One region of the Streptomyces sp. NPDC093089 genome, then DNA from elsewhere that is predicted to be linked to it. Evidence: riboswitches for the same ligand, from Rfam matches in the RefSeq annotation. Region 1 holds a riboswitch; each other region holds the start of a gene.
The links. Region 1 has a riboswitch for cobalamin ahead of cobN (cobaltochelatase subunit CobN). Riboswitches for the same ligand answer to the same signal wherever they lie in the genome.
Positions count from the first base shown of each region.

Region 2: another riboswitch for cobalamin. It lies ahead of ACIQFX_RS34480 (ribonucleoside-diphosphate reductase subunit alpha); the one in region 1 lies ahead of cobN (cobaltochelatase subunit CobN).
Region 3: another riboswitch for cobalamin. It lies ahead of ACIQFX_RS21340 (energy-coupling factor ABC transporter permease); the one in region 1 lies ahead of cobN (cobaltochelatase subunit CobN).

Region 1 is NZ_JBIVPA010000001.1:319,366-324,658, reverse strand. Features, by position in the region: gene cobJ (precorrin-3B C(17)-methyltransferase) at 1-1,200, opposite strand, end outside; gene ACIQFX_RS01560 (precorrin-8X methylmutase) at 1,197-1,832, opposite strand; gene ACIQFX_RS01555 (cobalamin biosynthesis protein CobG) at 1,847-3,163, opposite strand; cobalamin riboswitch at 3,243-3,378, shown strand; gene cobN (cobaltochelatase subunit CobN) at 3,417-5,293, shown strand, end outside.
Region 2 is NZ_JBIVPA010000019.1:62,583-67,875, reverse strand. Features, by position in the region: gene ACIQFX_RS34480 (ribonucleoside-diphosphate reductase subunit alpha) at 1-1,477, opposite strand, end outside; cobalamin riboswitch at 1,608-1,772, opposite strand; gene ACIQFX_RS34475 (GNAT family N-acetyltransferase) at 1,786-2,286, opposite strand; gene mctP (monocarboxylate uptake permease MctP) at 2,361-3,989, opposite strand; gene ACIQFX_RS34465 (DUF3311 domain-containing protein) at 3,986-4,240, opposite strand; gene ACIQFX_RS34460 (GntR family transcriptional regulator) at 4,502-5,266, opposite strand.
Region 3 is NZ_JBIVPA010000008.1:412,253-417,545, reverse strand. Features, by position in the region: gene ACIQFX_RS21355 (ATP-binding cassette domain-containing protein) at 1-395, opposite strand, end outside; gene cbiQ (cobalt ECF transporter T component CbiQ) at 392-1,141, opposite strand; gene ACIQFX_RS21345 (energy-coupling factor ABC transporter substrate-binding protein) at 1,148-1,642, opposite strand; gene ACIQFX_RS21340 (energy-coupling factor ABC transporter permease) at 1,639-2,337, opposite strand; cobalamin riboswitch at 2,365-2,572, opposite strand; gene ACIQFX_RS21335 (PTS-dependent dihydroxyacetone kinase phosphotransferase subunit DhaM) at 2,651-3,100, opposite strand; gene dhaL (dihydroxyacetone kinase subunit DhaL) at 3,097-3,717, opposite strand; gene dhaK (dihydroxyacetone kinase subunit DhaK) at 3,768-4,760, opposite strand; partial or broken gene ACIQFX_RS21320 (pirin) at 5,159-5,293, shown strand.

The DNA of each region.
Region 1 (5,293 bases):
CAGCCGGGCCTCGATGACGTCCCAGGGCTTGAGCCGGTCGGAGAGGGAGATCGTGGCGTAGTCGTGGCCGAGGGGGGCGCCCGCGGCGGCGGCGGCCGCGTTGGCGGCGGTCACCCCGGGGAGGACCCGTACGGGTACGTCGGCGTACTCCGGTTCGCAGGCGACCTCCAGGACGGCGGTGGCCATGGCGAAGACGCCGGGGTCGCCGCCGGAGACGACCGCGACCTTGCGGCCGCGGCGGGCCAGGTCGAGGGCGAACTCGGCGCGCTCGGACTCGACCTTGTTGTCGGAGCCGTGGCGGATCTGGCCGGGGCGGAGCACCGGCACCCGGTCGAGGTAGGTGGTGTAGCCGACGAGGACGTCGGCGTTGACGAGCGCGCCGCGCGACTCGGGCGTCAGCCAGGGCGCGCCGGCCGGGCCGGTGCCGACGACGACGACCTCGCCGCGGTCCCGCACGGGGGGCTGCTGGTCGATGCGGGAGGGCAGGACGGCGACGGAGAAGTAGGGGACCGACTCGGGGTCGATCTCGGACAGGGTGCCGGTCCGCTCGCCGGCCATGAACGCCCGCTCCACGTACCGGGCGTCGTCGAGGCGCCCGGCCCGCTCCAGGGCCCGCTTCACGGTGGGGAAGGTGCGGCCGAGCTTCATCACGACCGCCGAGTCGGTGCCCGCGAGGCGGGCCGTCAGCTCGTCCTCGGGCAGCGTGCCGGGGATGATCGTGAGGACCTCCTCCGCCTCGCACAGCGGCTCGCCGAGGCGGGCGGCGGCGGCGCTGACGGAGGTGACGCCGGGGATGACGGTGGTGTCGTAGCGGTCGGCGAGCCGCTTGTGCATGTGCTGGTACGAGCCGTAGAACAGCGGGTCGCCCTCGGCGAGGACGGCGACGGTGCGGCCGGCGTCGAGGTGGGCGGCGAGGCGGGCCGCGGCCTCCTCGTAGAAGTCGTCCAGGGCGCCCCGGTAGCCGCCGGGGTGGTCGGTGGTCTCGACGGTGAGCGGGTACATCAGCCGCTCCTCGACGTGGTCCTCGCGGATGTGCTCGGCGGCGATGGAGCGTGCGATCGAGCGGCCGTGGCGGGCCGAGTGGTAGGCGACGACGTCGGCGGCGGCGATGGCCCTGACCGCCGCGACCGTCATGAGGTTCGGGTCGCCGGGGCCGAGGCCGACGCCGTACAGCTTGCCGGTCGTGTGCGCGGTGCTCATGCCTGGATCTCCGCTTCGTGGGCGATCGCGTTGATCGCGGCGGCCGTCATGGCGCTGCCGCCGCGCCGGCCCCGTACGACCAGGTGGTCGAGGCCGAGGACGTTCTCGGCGAGCGCGTCCTTGGACTCGGCGGCGCCGATGAAGCCGACCGGTATGCCGAGGACGGCGGCGGGCTTCGGGGCGCCCTTCGCGATCATCTCCAGGAGGTGGAAGAGGGCCGTGGGGGCGTTGCCGATGGCGACGACGGAGCCTTCGAGGCGGTCCCGCCACAGTTCGAGGGCGGCGGCGGAGCGGGTGGTGCCGAGCTCGGCGGCGAGGCCCGGGACGGCCGGGTCGGAGAGCGCGCAGAGCACCTCGTTGTCGGCGGGCAGCCGCTTGCGGGTGACGCCGCTGGCGACCATCTGCGCGTCGCAGAGGATCGGGGCGCCGGCGCGCAGGGCCTCGCGGGCGTTCGCGACGACCTGGGGGGAGTACGCGATGTCCTGGACGAGGTCGGTCATGCCGCAGGCGTGGATCATCCGGACCGCCACCTGGGCGACGTCGGCGGGCAGGCCCGCGAGGTCCGCCTCGGCGCGGATCGTGGCAAAGGACCGGCGGTAGATCTCCGCCCCGTCCTTCTCGTAGTCGAACATCCTGGTGCTCTCGCTCATCTCGTCGTCGTGCGGGCCGTGGTGACAGCTTCGGTCAGGGCGGTACGGGGGGTGGGGGCGCCGTCCACCAGGTAGGCGCCGTCGGCGGTGGCGACGACGTCGACCCAGGTGCCGTGCGGGTGACCGCAGCGGCGCTCGCACCCGGAGTAGTGGACCGGGAGGCCCCGCGCGGACCCCGGGGCGGCATCCGCGCGGACGTCCGCGAGGGACTTGGCGCAGCCCGGCCGCCCGGTGCAGGCGCTGACGCCGGCCCAGGGGGAGTCGGGGCGGGTGATCAGCCCGTGGGCGTCGAGGGCGGCGAGCCGCTCCTCGTACGGGCCCGCTCCGACGACGACCGCGCCGCGCCACGGCGTCAGCCGTACCTCCTCGGCGGGCAGCAGGGCGCGCAGCTGGGCGGCGGTGAGGCGGCCGAGGGGCGCGAGGACGTGGAGGGAGTCGGCGCCGAGGGGGCCGGGGGCGAGCGGCGGGGCGTGCACGGGCAGCGAGTCCGCCGGTGGTACGGGCTCCGCCGCGATGCCCGCGCGGTCGAGCGTGCCGGCCACGTCCGGGGCGTGGCCCTCGGGCAGCTCCCGCACCCGCCAGGCGCCGTTTCCGGCCGCGCGGGCGGCGTCGAGGAAGGCCCCGGCGGCGGCGAGCGCGGCGCGGGGCGCGTCGGCTCCGGCGACCAGCCAGGCCCGCCCGCCGACGTACAGACGCACGGCGCCCGGCTCTTGTACGGCGCCCGGCTCTCGTACGGCGTCCGGCTCCCATACGGCGCCCGGCTCCTCCCGCACCCCGGTCGGCCGCACTGCGACCAAGGTCACATCGCCGCCCAGGCCCGCCACGTCGGCGCGTCCGTCGTCGAGGACGAAGAGGAAGCGGCCGGAAAGCGCCGCCGCCCAGGGTTCGGCGCAGAGCAGGGAGTCCAGCTCGCGGGCCCACAACTGGACCTCGGGGCCGCCGAGTCCGTCGAGGCCGGCGGCCGGGGAGGCCACGATGTTGCGGACGCGCTCGTGGGTGGGGGAGGGCAGCAGGCCCGCCTCCGCGAGCAGCGCGGCGAGCTCCGCCCCGCACTCCTCCGCGAGGCCGCGCAGCTCCGCGTTCCCCCGGGAGGTGAGGCTGATCCGTCCGTCGCCGAGGGTCTCCGCCGCGACCGCCAGCGCCTCGACCTGATGATGAGTCAAACGACCTGCGGGCAGACGCAGTCGGGCCAGTCCGCCGTCGTCGGCGGCGTGCAGGCGCAGCGCCCCGGGGCAGGCGTCGCCACGGTCCCGAATGCGAGCTTCGTCCCGCGCGGGCGTCGAGGGTGGGGTGGGCGGCATGGCGGCGAGCATACCCACGGGGAACCGGGCCGCCACCGAGTGTGATCCGGCCGACTCCGCGGCCCGCCCCGCCCCGCCGACGCCACGATCTAGGATGCAGATCGGCATGGGGTCCCAGGACCCCGGGGAGGAAGCCCGGTGAGAATCCGGCGCGGTCCCGCCACTGTGAGCCCGTACCGGCGACGGTACGGGTGAGTCAGGAACTCCCCGCCGTCCACACGACCACCCGGGGCGCGGACAACCCCGAGGAAGGCCTGAGCTCGCCATGCTTCTGCTGCTGTCGCACTCCGACACCGACCTGCTCAGCGCCCGTGCGGCGAACGCCGGCTCAGCCGGCGGCCCGGTGGAGTACCGCTTCGCCAACCCCTCCCGGCTCCCCCTCGCCGACCTCCCCGGCCTCCTCGACGACGCCGAGCTCGTCGTCGTCCGCCTCCTCGGTGGCCTCCGCTCCTGGCAGGAGGGCATCGATGCCATCCGCGCCACCGGAAAGCCGGTCGTCGTCCTCAGCGGCGAACAGGCCCCCGACGCGCAGCTGATGGAGGCCTCCACCGTCCCCGTCGGCGTCGCCACCGAGGCCCACGCCTACCTGGCGCACGGCGGCCCGGAGAACCTGGAGCAGCTCGCCCGCTTCCTCTCCGACACCGTCCTCCTCACCGGCCACGGCTTCGAGGCCCCGGCCGCCGCCCCCACCTGGGGCCCGCTGGAGCGCACCCCGAAGCCCGTCGACGGTCCGACCGTCGCCGTGCTCTACTACCGCGCCCACCACATGAGCGGGAACACCGCCTTCGTCGGCGCCCTCTGCGACGCCGTCGAGGACGCCGGAGCCCGGGCGCTGCCGCTGTACGTGGCCTCCCTGCGCGCCCCCGAGGCGGAGCTGATCTCCGTCCTGAGCGGAGCCGACGCGATCGTCACCACCGTCCTCGCGGCCGGCGGCACCAAGCCCGCCGAGGCGCAGGCCGGCGGCGACGAGGAGGCCTGGGACGCGGGCGCGCTCGCCGCGCTCGACGTGCCGATCCTCCAGGCGCTGTGCCTGACCGGCTCGCGGTCCGCGTGGGAGGAGAACGACGAGGGCCTCTCGCCGCTGGACGCCGCCAGCCAGGTCGCTGTCCCCGAGTTCGACGGCCGGCTCATCACCGTCCCCTTCTCCTTCAAGGAGATCGACGAGGACGGCCTGCCCGCGTACGTCGCCGACGCCGAACGCGCGGCCCGCGTCGCCGGGATCGCCGTCCGGCACGCCCGGCTCCGCCACATCCCGAACGCCGAGAAGAAGCTGGCGCTCGTCCTCTCCGCGTACCCGACCAAGCACTCCCGCATCGGCAACGCGGTCGGCCTCGACACCCCCGCCTCCGCCGTCGCGCTGCTCCGCCGCCTCATCGCGGAGGGCTACGACTTCGGACCGGCCGAGGACCTCCCCGGCCTGGTCTCCGGCGACGGCGACGAGCTGATCTACGCCCTCATCGAGGCCGGCGGCCACGACCAGGACTGGCTCACCGAGGAGCAGCTCGCCCGCAACCCCGTCCGCATCCCGGCCGCCGACTACAAGCGCTGGTACGCGACGCTGCCCGCCGAGCTCCGCGAGCAGGTCGAGGAGCACTGGGGCCCGGCGCCCGGCGAGATGTTCCTCGACCGGTCTCGCAATCCGGAGGGCGACATCGTCCTCGCCGCCCTGCGGCGCGGGAACCTGCTGATCCTCATCCAGCCGCCGCGCGGCTTCGGCGAGAACCCGATCGCGATCTACCACGACCCCGACCTCCCGCCGTCGCACCACTACCTGGCCGCCTACCGCTGGATCGCCGCCCGCGCCGAGGACGGCGGCTTCGGCGCCGACGCCATGGTCCACCTGGGCAAGCACGGCAACCTGGAGTGGCTGCCCGGCAAGAACGCCGGCCTGTCCGCCGCCTGCGGCCCGGACGCGGCGCTCGGCGACATCCCGCTGGTCTACCCGTTCCTCGTCAACGACCCGGGCGAGGGCACCCAGGCCAAGCGGCGCGTCCACGCCACCCTCGTCGACCACCTGGTCCCGCCGATGGCCCGCGCCGACTCGTACGGCGACATCGCGCGCCTGGAGCAGCTCCTCGACGAGTACGCGCAGATCTCCTCCATGGACCCGGCGAAGCTGCCCGCGATCCGCGCCCAGATCTG
Region 2 (5,293 bases), on a different contig from region 1:
GGTAGAAGTTGATGTCGACGACCCGGTCGAGGAAGGTGACGGCCGTGCGGACGGTCTCGTCGAGGCGCTCCCAGTCGATGTCGCCGCCGGTGACGAACGCGCCCAGGTTCACCGAACCGAGGTTGCAGACGGCGGTCTCGCCGTCGTTCGTGACCTCGATGATCTCGGTGCAGAGGTTCGAGGAGTGGACGACGGTGCCGGGCTCGGCGGTCTGGTTCGCGGTCCGGTTGGACGCGTCCTTGAAGGTCATCCAGCCGTTGCCGGTCTGGGCCAGGGTCCGCATCATCCGGCCGTACAGGTCGCGGGCCGGCATCGTCTTGCGGGCCAGGCCCTTCGCCTCGGCGGCGCGGTAGGCGGCGTCGAACTCCTCGCCGTACAGGTCGACGAGCTCGGGCACGTCCGACGGCGAGAACAGCGACCAGTCGGCGTCCGCGTTGACGCGGCGCATGAACTCGTCCGGGATCCAGTGCGCCAGGTTCAGGTTGTGCGTGCGGCGCTGGTCCTCGCCCGTGTTGTCGCGGAGCTCCAGGAACTCCTCGATGTCCGCGTGCCAGGTCTCCAGGTAGACGGCGGCGGCACCCTTGCGGCGGCCGCCCTGGTTCACCGCGGCGACGGAGGCGTCGAGGGTCTTCAGGAACGGGACGATGCCGTTGGAGTGGCCGTTGGTGCCGCGGATCAGCGAACCGCGGGCGCGGATGCGGGAGTAGGAGAGCCCGATGCCGCCGGCGTGCTTCGACAGGCGCGCGACCTGGTGGTAGCGGCCGTAGATGGAGTCCAGCTCGTCCTGCGGGGAGTCCAGGAGGTAGCAGGAGGACATCTGCGGGTGGCGGGTGCCGGAGTTGAAGAGCGTGGGGGAGGACGGCAGGTAGTCCAGGCGGCTCATCAGCCCGTACAGCGCGGCGACCTCGTCGAGCGCGCGGACGCTGTCGTCCTCGGCCAGGCCGCTGGCGACGCGCAGCATGAAGTGCTGCGGGGTCTCGATCACCTTGCGGGTGATCGGGTGGCGCAGCAGGTAGCGCGAGTAGAGGGTGCGCAGGCCGAAGTAGCCGAAGCGGTCGTCGGCGTCCCGGTCGATCAGGGTGTCGAGCCGGTCCGCGTGCAGTGCGACGAAGGCGGCGGTGCGGTCGGCGATCAGGCCCTCGCGGTGACCGACGGCGACGGAGGCGGAGAAGGAGACCGCGCCCTGGTCGGCCGCCTCGTCGGCGATGGTGATCGTCAGGAGCCGGGCGGCGAGCCGGGAGTACGCCGGGTCCTCGGCGATCAGGCCCGCGGCCGCCTCGGTGGCCAGCTCGCGCAGTTCCGCCTCGTCCGACGCGGCGCTGCGGCCGCGCAGCGCGGCGGCGGCGATCTTGCCGGGGTCGGTGTCGGGGAGATCGGCGGTGAGGTCGGTCAGGGTCCGCAGCAGCACGGTCCCGGGGCCGTCGCTCTCGACCGCGGAAGCCTCGGCCGAAGCCGGATCGGCGGGCGCGATGGTCACGTGGGGGCTCTCCCTCGCTCGGCTCGGGGCCGCGACGGGGAAGGCGGGCAGGGGGGCGTCCGTCATGCCGGACGCGCCGTGTCCACCGGCCCACTCCGCGAGGCCCGGAAGTCAGTGGCACCCGGAACGGAAGGACCGGGCGCGCTGCCGCAGGTCCTCGGACTCACTCCGTACGAAACCGCACGAAGCACACCGTTGCGGGACAGTTCCGGATTCGCGCCGGATTCCCCTGCGTCGACAGCGAGGATGAGCATACATGTGGGGGGCACCGCTGACGGCACCCCCCACATGTTGTGTCGGTCGTGGGGCTACAGCTCCAGCGCGTACGTCCGCAGCGCGTGGCCGGGGATCGGCTCCCAGTCCCGATCGGGGGTGCGGACGAAGCCGAGCCGCTCGTAGATCCGGTGCGCCGCGACCATCTTCGCGTCCGTGGAGAGCACCAGCCGCGCGCAGCCGGGGAGGGCCCGCGCCCGGTCCGCGCAGGCGCGTACGAGCGCTTCTCCGACGCCCCTGCCGCGGGCCGCGGGCGCGACCACCAGCATCCGGAACTCGGCCTCGCCGGCGACCGCGATGTCCGCCCAGGTGGTGCCTCCGGCGGCGAAGGTCACCCCGCCGACGATGCCGCTCTCCGGGTCGGCGGCGACGAGCACCTCGCTCTCGCGGGCCCGCCGGGCCGTGTCGCGGAGCACGGCCAGGTAGAAGTCGTCCTCGCCGTGGAGCAGCAGCCCGTCGTTCAGATAGGTGAGTCCGGTGAGATCGCCGAGCTCCTCGTACTCCTCGGGCCGTACCGCCCTGATCACGATGTCCATGAGGGCAGTCTGCCCCCACCGCGCGCGAAAGGGGCCCGGGATCTCCCGGGCCCCTCCTGTGCGCGTGCGCGGGGTCAGTGCACCGAGGCGCCGACCTTCGCGCGGTCCGACGAGCCGGTCGCGGCGTCGCCGGCGTCCGCCGTGTAGTCCTCGGGCGAGGTCTCGTCGACGCCCTCGGGGGCCTTGACGGCCTTGAGGACGAAGGTCAGGACGACCGTGACGACGACGTTGAGGACGAAGGCGGTGAGGCCGATGTAGCCGATCTCGCCGATGCCGGGGATCTCGGCGGAGGAGCCGCCGAAGTGCTTCTGGGTCGGGCTGGCGACGCCGTACGCGGCGACGGTGCCGTAGACCATGCCGACGGCCCAGCCGGCGAGCAGCGCCCAGCGGTGGAACCAGCGGGTGAACAGGCCGCCGACGAGGGCCGGGAAGGTCTGCAGGATCCAGATGCCGCCGAGCAGCTGGAAGTTGATCGCGACCGTCTTGTCCATGGTGAGGACGAAGGCCAGCGCGCCGACCTTCACCAGGAGCGAGACCAGCTTGGAGACCTTGGTCTCCTGCGCCGGGGTCGCGTCCGGTTTGATGAAGTCCTTGTAGATGTTCCTGGTGAACAGGTTGGCCGCGGCGATCGACATGATCGCGGCCGGGACGAGCGCGCCGATGCCGATCGCGGCGAAGGCCACGCCCGCGAACCAGTCCGGGAACATGGTCTCGAAGAGCTGCGGGATGGCGAGCTGGCCGTTCTTGACCTTGATCCCGGCGGCGATGGCCATGAAACCGAGCAGCGCGAGCAGGCCCAGCATCAGGGAGTACAGCGGCAGGATCGTGGTGTTGCGGCGGATGACGTCGCGGCTCCTCGACGACAGCGTCGCCGTGATCGAGTGCGGGTACATGAAGAGCGCGAGCGCCGAGCCGAGCGCGAGCGTCGCGTACGTCCACTGGCCGGCCTCGCCGGGGACGAGCGTGCCGCGCGGCTTGCCGGTCGCCGGGTTGGTCTGCGCGTAGGCCTCGCCGGCCTTGGCGAAGATCTCGTCGAAGCCGCCGAGCTTGATCGGGATGTAGATGATGGCCACGGCGATGACGATGTAGATCAGGGTGTCCTTGACGAAGGCGATGAGCGCGGGCGCGCGGAGCCCCGAGGAGTACGTGTAGGCCGCGAGGACGCCGAAGGCGATGAGCAGCGGCAGGTCCTTGATGAACCAGTGGGTGGTCTCGCCGCCGCCGACGCCCATCACGTCCAGGACGGCCTGGATGCCGACGAGTTGGAGCGCGATGTACGGCATGGTGGCGAGGATGCCGGTGACCGCGACCGCCAGCGACAGGCCCTTGGAGCCGAAGCGGCCCCGGACGAAGTCGGAGGTGGTCACGTACCCGTGCTTGTGCGAGACCGACCACAGGCGCGGCAGGAACGTGAAGATCAGCGGGTACACCAGGATCGTGTACGGCACGGCGAAGAAGCCGGCCGCGCCCGCCGCGTAGATGGCCGCCGGGACGGCGACGAAGGTGTACGCGGTGTAGAGGTCGCCGCCGAGCAGGAACCAGGTCACCCAGGTGCCGAACGACCGTCCGCCCAGGCCCCATTCGTCGAGGCTGTGCTCGTTCTCGGCCTTGCGCCAGCGCGCGGCCAGGAAGCCCATGACCGTGACGGCCACGAAGAAGAAGACGAAGACGCCCAGCGCCACGCCGTTCACGCCGTCCTTCATCGCGCGTCACCTCCCTTGCGGGCGCGCTGGTCGCGCTGCCACAGCTGGTACGCGACCATGGTGAGCGCGGTGGAGACCAGTACCCAGAGCATCTGGTACCAGTAGAAGAACGGGATGCCGGCGAAGACCGGTTCGGCCTTCGCGTACGAACTCACCCAGAGCATCGCCACGAACGGGGCGAACAAGCAGAGCGCGATCACCACCCTCAAGGGGGTGATGGCCGGTTGTTTCCCTTGTGTCGCTTCTGGCACGGCGAATCGTCCCCTCGCTGATCACCTCGGTAATGGTGGGGAAATCTAGGGGACGCGTTCGCCGCAGGGAACCCCCGTCCGCATAACGGAGTCGATTCTTCGGGAATTCGTCACAACCGGCTGCCCCGGGCCGCCCGCGGTCTTCCGCGTCGCGTTCCGCACCGCCTTCCGCGCCGCGTTCCGACGCGGCACGGGGGATCGTCAGGGTCTAGACCAATGGTGGTGCGGTTGCGGTCCGTTCGGCCCGGGTGCCGGGTGGGATCAGCCGTTGGGGCGCTGGAGGCGGGCGACGAACTTGTACCGGTCGCCGCGGTACACCGAGCGCACCCACTCCACCGGCTCGCCCTGGCCGTCGAGGGAGTGGCGGGAGAGCATCAGCATCGGCAGGCCGACGTCCGTGCCGAGCAGCCCGGCCTCGCGCGGGGTGGCGAGGGAGGTCTCGATGGTCTCCTCCGCCTCGGCGAGGTGCACGTCGTACACCTCGGCGAGCGCGGTGTAGAGGGAGGTGTACTTCACCAGGGACCGGCGCAGCGCGGGGAAGCGCTTCGCCGACAGGTGGGTGGTCTCGATGGCCATCGGCTCGCCGCTCGCCAGCCGCAGCCGCTCGATGCGCAGGACGCGGCCGCCGGCGGAGATGTCGAGCAGGCCGGCGAGGGTGTCGTCCGCCGTCACGTACCCGATGTCGAGGAGCTGCGAGGTCGGCTCCAGGCCCTGGGCCCGCATGTCCTCGGTGTACGAGGTGAGTTGCAGGGCCTGGGAGACCTTGGGCTTGGCGACGAAGGTGCCCTTGCCCTGGATGCGCTCCAGGCGCCCCTCGACGACCAGCTCCTGAAGGGCCTGGCGCACGGTGGTCCGCGAGGTGTCGAACTCGGCGGCCAAGGTGCGCTCCGGCGGCACCGGCGTGCCGGGCGGGAGGGTCTCCGTCATGTCGAGCAGGTGACGCTTCAGCCGGTAGTACTTGGGCACGCGCGCGGTGCGGGTGACTGCCCCGCCCTCTGTCTCTGTGCCGCCCGCGTCCGTGGCCATGGCCTGCCTTCCCGACTCCTGTGCTGC
Region 3 (5,293 bases), on a different contig from region 1:
ACCCGGAGCCGCACCTCCTCCTCGGGCAGCCCCAGGTTCATCGGCCCGAACGACACGTCCTGGCCGACCGAGGCCGCGAACAGCTGGTCGTCCGGGTCCTGCACCACGAGCTGCACGGTGGTCCGCAGCCGGGTCAGCCCCCGGCGGTCGTACGCCACCTCCGCGCCGTCCAGGAGCAGCGACCCGCTCGCGCACCGCAGCCCGCCGCTCAGCAACCGCAGCAGCGTCGTCTTGCCGCTGCCGTTGCGGCCTAGGAGCGCGACGGCCCGCCCCTCCGCCACCGCGAAGTCCACCCCCGACAGGACGGCCGGCCCGTCCTCGTAGGCGTACCCCGCCCCCACCAGCTCCACGACGGGCGTCGCGCCCCGGGGCGTCGTCGCGTTCTGAGGCGTCACGGAAGGAACCTTTCCAGTACGAGGGTGAGGGCGACGAGCCCCCCGAGCAGCACGGCCGTCGCCGCGAGGAACCGGCGGGAGATCCCGCACGCGGGCACGAGCACCCGCAGCGTTCCGTCGTAGCCACGCCCGGCGAGCCCCGACTGCAGGCGCTGCGCCCGGTCGAAGGCCCGGACGAACGTGGTGGCGCCGAGCCCCGCGAGCGAACGCCAGGTCGCGGCCCGGGTGGTGTGCCCCAGCCGGGCCGCCTGGGCCTGCCGGATCCTGGACAGCGAGTCGAGCAGCAGGAAGATGATCCGGTACATCACGAGCGCCACGTCCACCACCGGCGCCGGCACCCCCGCCCGGACCAGCCGGGGGAGCACGTCGGACACCGGCGTCGTGAACGCGAACAGCAGCACCCCGAGCGAGGCCGCCGCCGTCCGCAGCAGCAGCCCGCCCGCGTGTTCCGGGCCACCGGGCGCCAGCGCCACGATCCCCCGCGCCCCGCCCACCTCGAACAGCAGCGGGACCGCGCCCGTGACACAGAAGCCGAGCGGAACGCGAAACGCCCGCCACAACTGACGGCCCGGCACACCGGCCGGTCCGAGCAGCACCCCGAGCGTCACCGCCGCCACCAGCACCGCACCCGGCCACGGCGGCAGGGCCACCGCGCACAGCGTCAGACCGAAACCGAGCAGCGCCTTCTCGGCGGGATGGCGGGAGCGCCAGCGACTGCTGTGCGCGGCCGCGTCGATGGGCAGCATCGGCGCCTACACGCCCCGCCCGTCGACGGGCGGGGCAGCGGCACCCGCGCCGCCCTCGTCCGCCGCCGGCGTACTTTCCGCCTCGGCCTTGGCCGCCGGAGCGTCCGCCCCGGTCACGGCCGCCGCACCGACCGCCCCGTCCCCGTCCCCGTCCGCCGCGCCGTCCGCCCCGGTCACGGCCGCCGCGGCCCGCGCCTGCCCCTGCCGGCGGCCGCGCCGCAGGCCGAAGTAGTACGCCAGGAATCCGGCGCCCAGGGCCGCCTGGAGCGCGAAGAGCGCCGACTCGATCTCGCCGGACGGCGGCTCGTACAGGGGGCTGAACCAGGGCTCGTAGTCGGGATCGAGTTCGGTGATGGCCGTCTCGGCCTCCCCGTCGGACCCGCTGAACGGCTGCTCCTTGTGGTCGCCGAGACCCAGCGCGAGCGGCAGCACCGCGAGCGCGACGACGACGAGCAGCAGCAGTCCGTTGATCCTCGTGTTACGGCTGATCTTGACGCTCATCGCGCGGCCGCCTCCTTGTCGAGCGCGGTCCGCGGCCGGGGAAGGACACCCAGCCGGGTCAGCTCGCCCTTGCTCGACTGGCTGAGCAGCCGCATCACGAGCACGGTGAGCAGGCCCTCGCTCACCGCCAGCGGAATCTGCGTCACCGCGAAGATCCCGCCGAACTTGGCCAGCGCGCCCGGCACCCCCGTACCGGCGTCCGGGAACGCGAGCGCCAGCTGGACGCTGGTGACGCAGTACGTGGACAGGTCGGCGACGAACGCGCCGAAGAACACGGCGACCATCAGCGGCGTACCGAACCGGCGCAGCAGCCGGTACGTCCCGTACCCCGCCCAGGGCCCGACGACCGCCATCGAGAAGGCGTTGGCGCCGAGCGTGGTCAGGCCGCCGTGGGCGAGCAGCAGCGCCTGGAACAGCAGGGTGATCGTGCCGAGGACCGCCATGATCGGCGGCCGGAACAGGATCGCGCCCAGTCCCGTACCGGTCGGATGGGAGCAGCTCCCCGTCACCGAAGGCAGTTTGAGCGCGGACAGGACGAACGTGAAGGCGCCGGAGGCGCCGAGCAGCAGCGTGGACTCGGGATTGGACCGCACCTCGCGGGTCAGCGCGCGGACCCCGTGGACGACGAACGGGGCGGCCGCGACGCCCCAGGCGGCGGCGTGAGCGGGGGGCAGATACCCCTCGGCTATATGCATGGTCGGGAGACCTCTCCAGCACCTCGTGGATGGACAACGCACCCTGGCCGGTCTCCTGGCTGACGGTCATGCCGTCCGACTCCGCCTTCCCACACCGAGACGGTCTCCCGCCGCGGTCCAGTGGCTTCCCCGAGGGTGTTACCCGCGGGGGTGGAGCCGGACCTCCCGATCACAGTGGCGAGGGCCGCACCGGTACTCCACCGGTTTCCCGTACACCAAGGCCCTGCGACATTAGTGGGTTGACCTGCTGCATCACAACACGGCCGCCACCCGCCGCGCCCCCTCCGTCACTCCGCGCACTCGCCGCGCGGGCTCATTCCTTGCGGTACGCGTACGCCTCCGAGGCCGCCGCGGCCACCGCGTCGAGGTCTCCGCCCGTGCTCGCCGTCACCAGCGCCGCGACCGCGCCCTCGACGAACGGAGCGTCCACCAACCGCGAACCCGCGGGCAGTTCGTCCCCCTCGGCGAGCAAGGCCTTCACCGTGAGCACCGCACTTCCCAGATCGACCAGGAGCGCCACCCCCGCCCCCCGGTCGACCTCCTTCGCCGCCTCGGCGATCAGCTCCGAACTCGTCCCCAGACCCCCGTCCGGCGTTCCCCCCGCCGCCGCCACCGGCGCGAGCCTCCCGCCCCCCGCCAGCCCCCGCGCCAGCTCGGCCACTGCCCCCGCGACCGCCGCACTGTGCGACACGAGCACGATGCCGACGAACGCGGAGGCACCGGACGCCGAGCCGTCAGCCGAACCATCGGCCGCCGCGCTCACGAAGCCCCCTCGGTGCGCGCGGTCCCGGCCAGCGTCGAGAACAGCAGCGCCGACGACGTCGCCCCCGGATCCTGGTGCCCGACCGACCGCTCGCCGAGATAGCTCGCCCGGCCCTTGCGCGCCCGCAGGGGTACGGTCCCGACGGCGCCCTCCCCGGCGGCGGCGGAGGCCGCGCCGAACGAGGTCCGCAGGCCCTCCACGGCCGGCACCAGCGCGTCCAGCATCGTCTTGTCGCCCACCTGCGCCCCGCCGAGCTGGGACACGGCGGCGACGCCGGCACCCAGCGCCTCGGCGAGCCGCGCCCGGTCGAACCGCTCGTCCTCGCCGAGGGCCTTGCCCGTGCGGCGCAGCAGCGTCCCGTACAGGGGGCCCGACGCGCCGCCGACCGTGGAGATGAGCTGCCGTCCGGCGGTGGTGAGCACGGCGCCGGGTGTCGACGGCGGCTCCTTGGCCAGCGTCTCGGCCACGGAGGCGAATCCCCGCTTGAGGTTGGCGCCGTGGTCGGCGTCGCCGATCGCCGAGTCCAGCTCCGTCAGCCGTTCCGCCTCGCGCTCCACGGCCTCGGCGACCGCGGCCAGCCAGCGCAGCAGGAACTCTGCACCGAACGTCTCCGTCATGACCTCTCCCTCTCCCTCTCTCTCGCCCGCCGGCGTCCCCACGGCCCGGCTCACCGGCCCCAGCGCAGGGCGGGCGTCTGTACGGGCGCGTCCCACAGCCGCAGCAGTTCCTCGTCCACCTCGCACAGCGACACGGAGCAGCCCGCCATGTCGAGCGAGGTCACGTAGTTCCCGACGAGCGTCCGCGCCACCGGCACGCCCCGCTCGGTGAGCACCCGCTGCACCTCCGCGTTGAAGCCGTACAGCTCCAGGAGCGGCGTCCCGCCCATGCCGTTCACCAGCACGAGCACCGGACCGGTGGGCCCCAGGTCCTCGACGACGGCGTCCACGGCGAAGTCGGCGATCTCCCGCGACGTCATCATGGCCCGGCGCTCGCGGCCCGGCTCACCGTGGATGCCGACGCCCAACTCCAGCTCTCCGTCCGGCAGGTCGAAGGTGGGACTGCCCTTCGCGGGCGTGCTGCACGCGCTCAGCGCCACGCCGAAGGACCGCGACCGCTCGTTCACCCGGCGGGCGATCGACTCCACCCGCTCCAGCGGCGCGCCCTCCTCGGCCGCCGCCCCCGCGATCTTCTCCACGAACAGCGTGCCACCGGTCCCGCGCCGCCCCGCCGTGTACAGGCTGTCCGTCACCGCCACGTCGTCGTCGACCAGCACCTTCGCGACCTGGATGCCCTCGTCCTCCGCGAGCTCCGCCGCCATCTCGAAGTTCAGCACGTCCCCGGTGTAGTTCTTCACGACGAACAACACCCCGGCCCCGCTGTCCACCGCCGCCGCGGCCCGCACCATCTGATCGGGCACCGGCGACGTGAACACCTCCCCGGGACACGCCGCCGCCAGCATCCCCGGCCCCACGAACCCCCCGTGCAACGGCTCGTGCCCCGACCCACCCCCGGACACCAGCGCCACCTTCCCCGCCACCGGCGCGTCCCGCCGCACCACGACCCGCCGCTCCACGTCCACGGTCAACTCGGGATGAGCCGCCGCCATCCCCCGCAGCGCATCGGCGACGACGGTCTCCGGAACGTTGATGAGCATCCTCACGGGTACCTCCTGGTGAGACTGGCAGTCATGTAGCTGAGCAGGCTTTTCGCAGGTCAGAATGGGTGAGGAATGTTATTGGCCTTGGCGTTTCATGGCGCTCGGGAGCGGTTCCGTGCGGTACTGGCACCGACCCGGTGCCGACTTTCCTGACTGGTCATCAGGAAGGGCTTGTGGTGGGTGCTCTTTGCATCTGTGCATGATGACGCAATTATCGCTGCAGGGGCGCGGCCGCGCACCGGTGCGTCGGCGGTCGGAAGCGGCCGATTCCGGGCCGGTCGGCTTCGTGCGGTGCTGGGGGCGACCGGCTGAACGTCCACGACGTCGCGACGCAGGACATCTACCGGGTGCGGGGGCAGGTCCACCCGAACACGCTGAAGCCGGCGAAGCCGCAGCGCCGCGGCCGCACCGACGGCGAGATCCGCAAGGCCCGGGAGAACTGGATGACCGGCTCGCGCTTCGGCGAGGTGAAGGGGTGCGACGGAGGCCGGCTGGACGCCCCGGAGGTGCCGGCGACGCAGCTAAAGGCGCGGGGG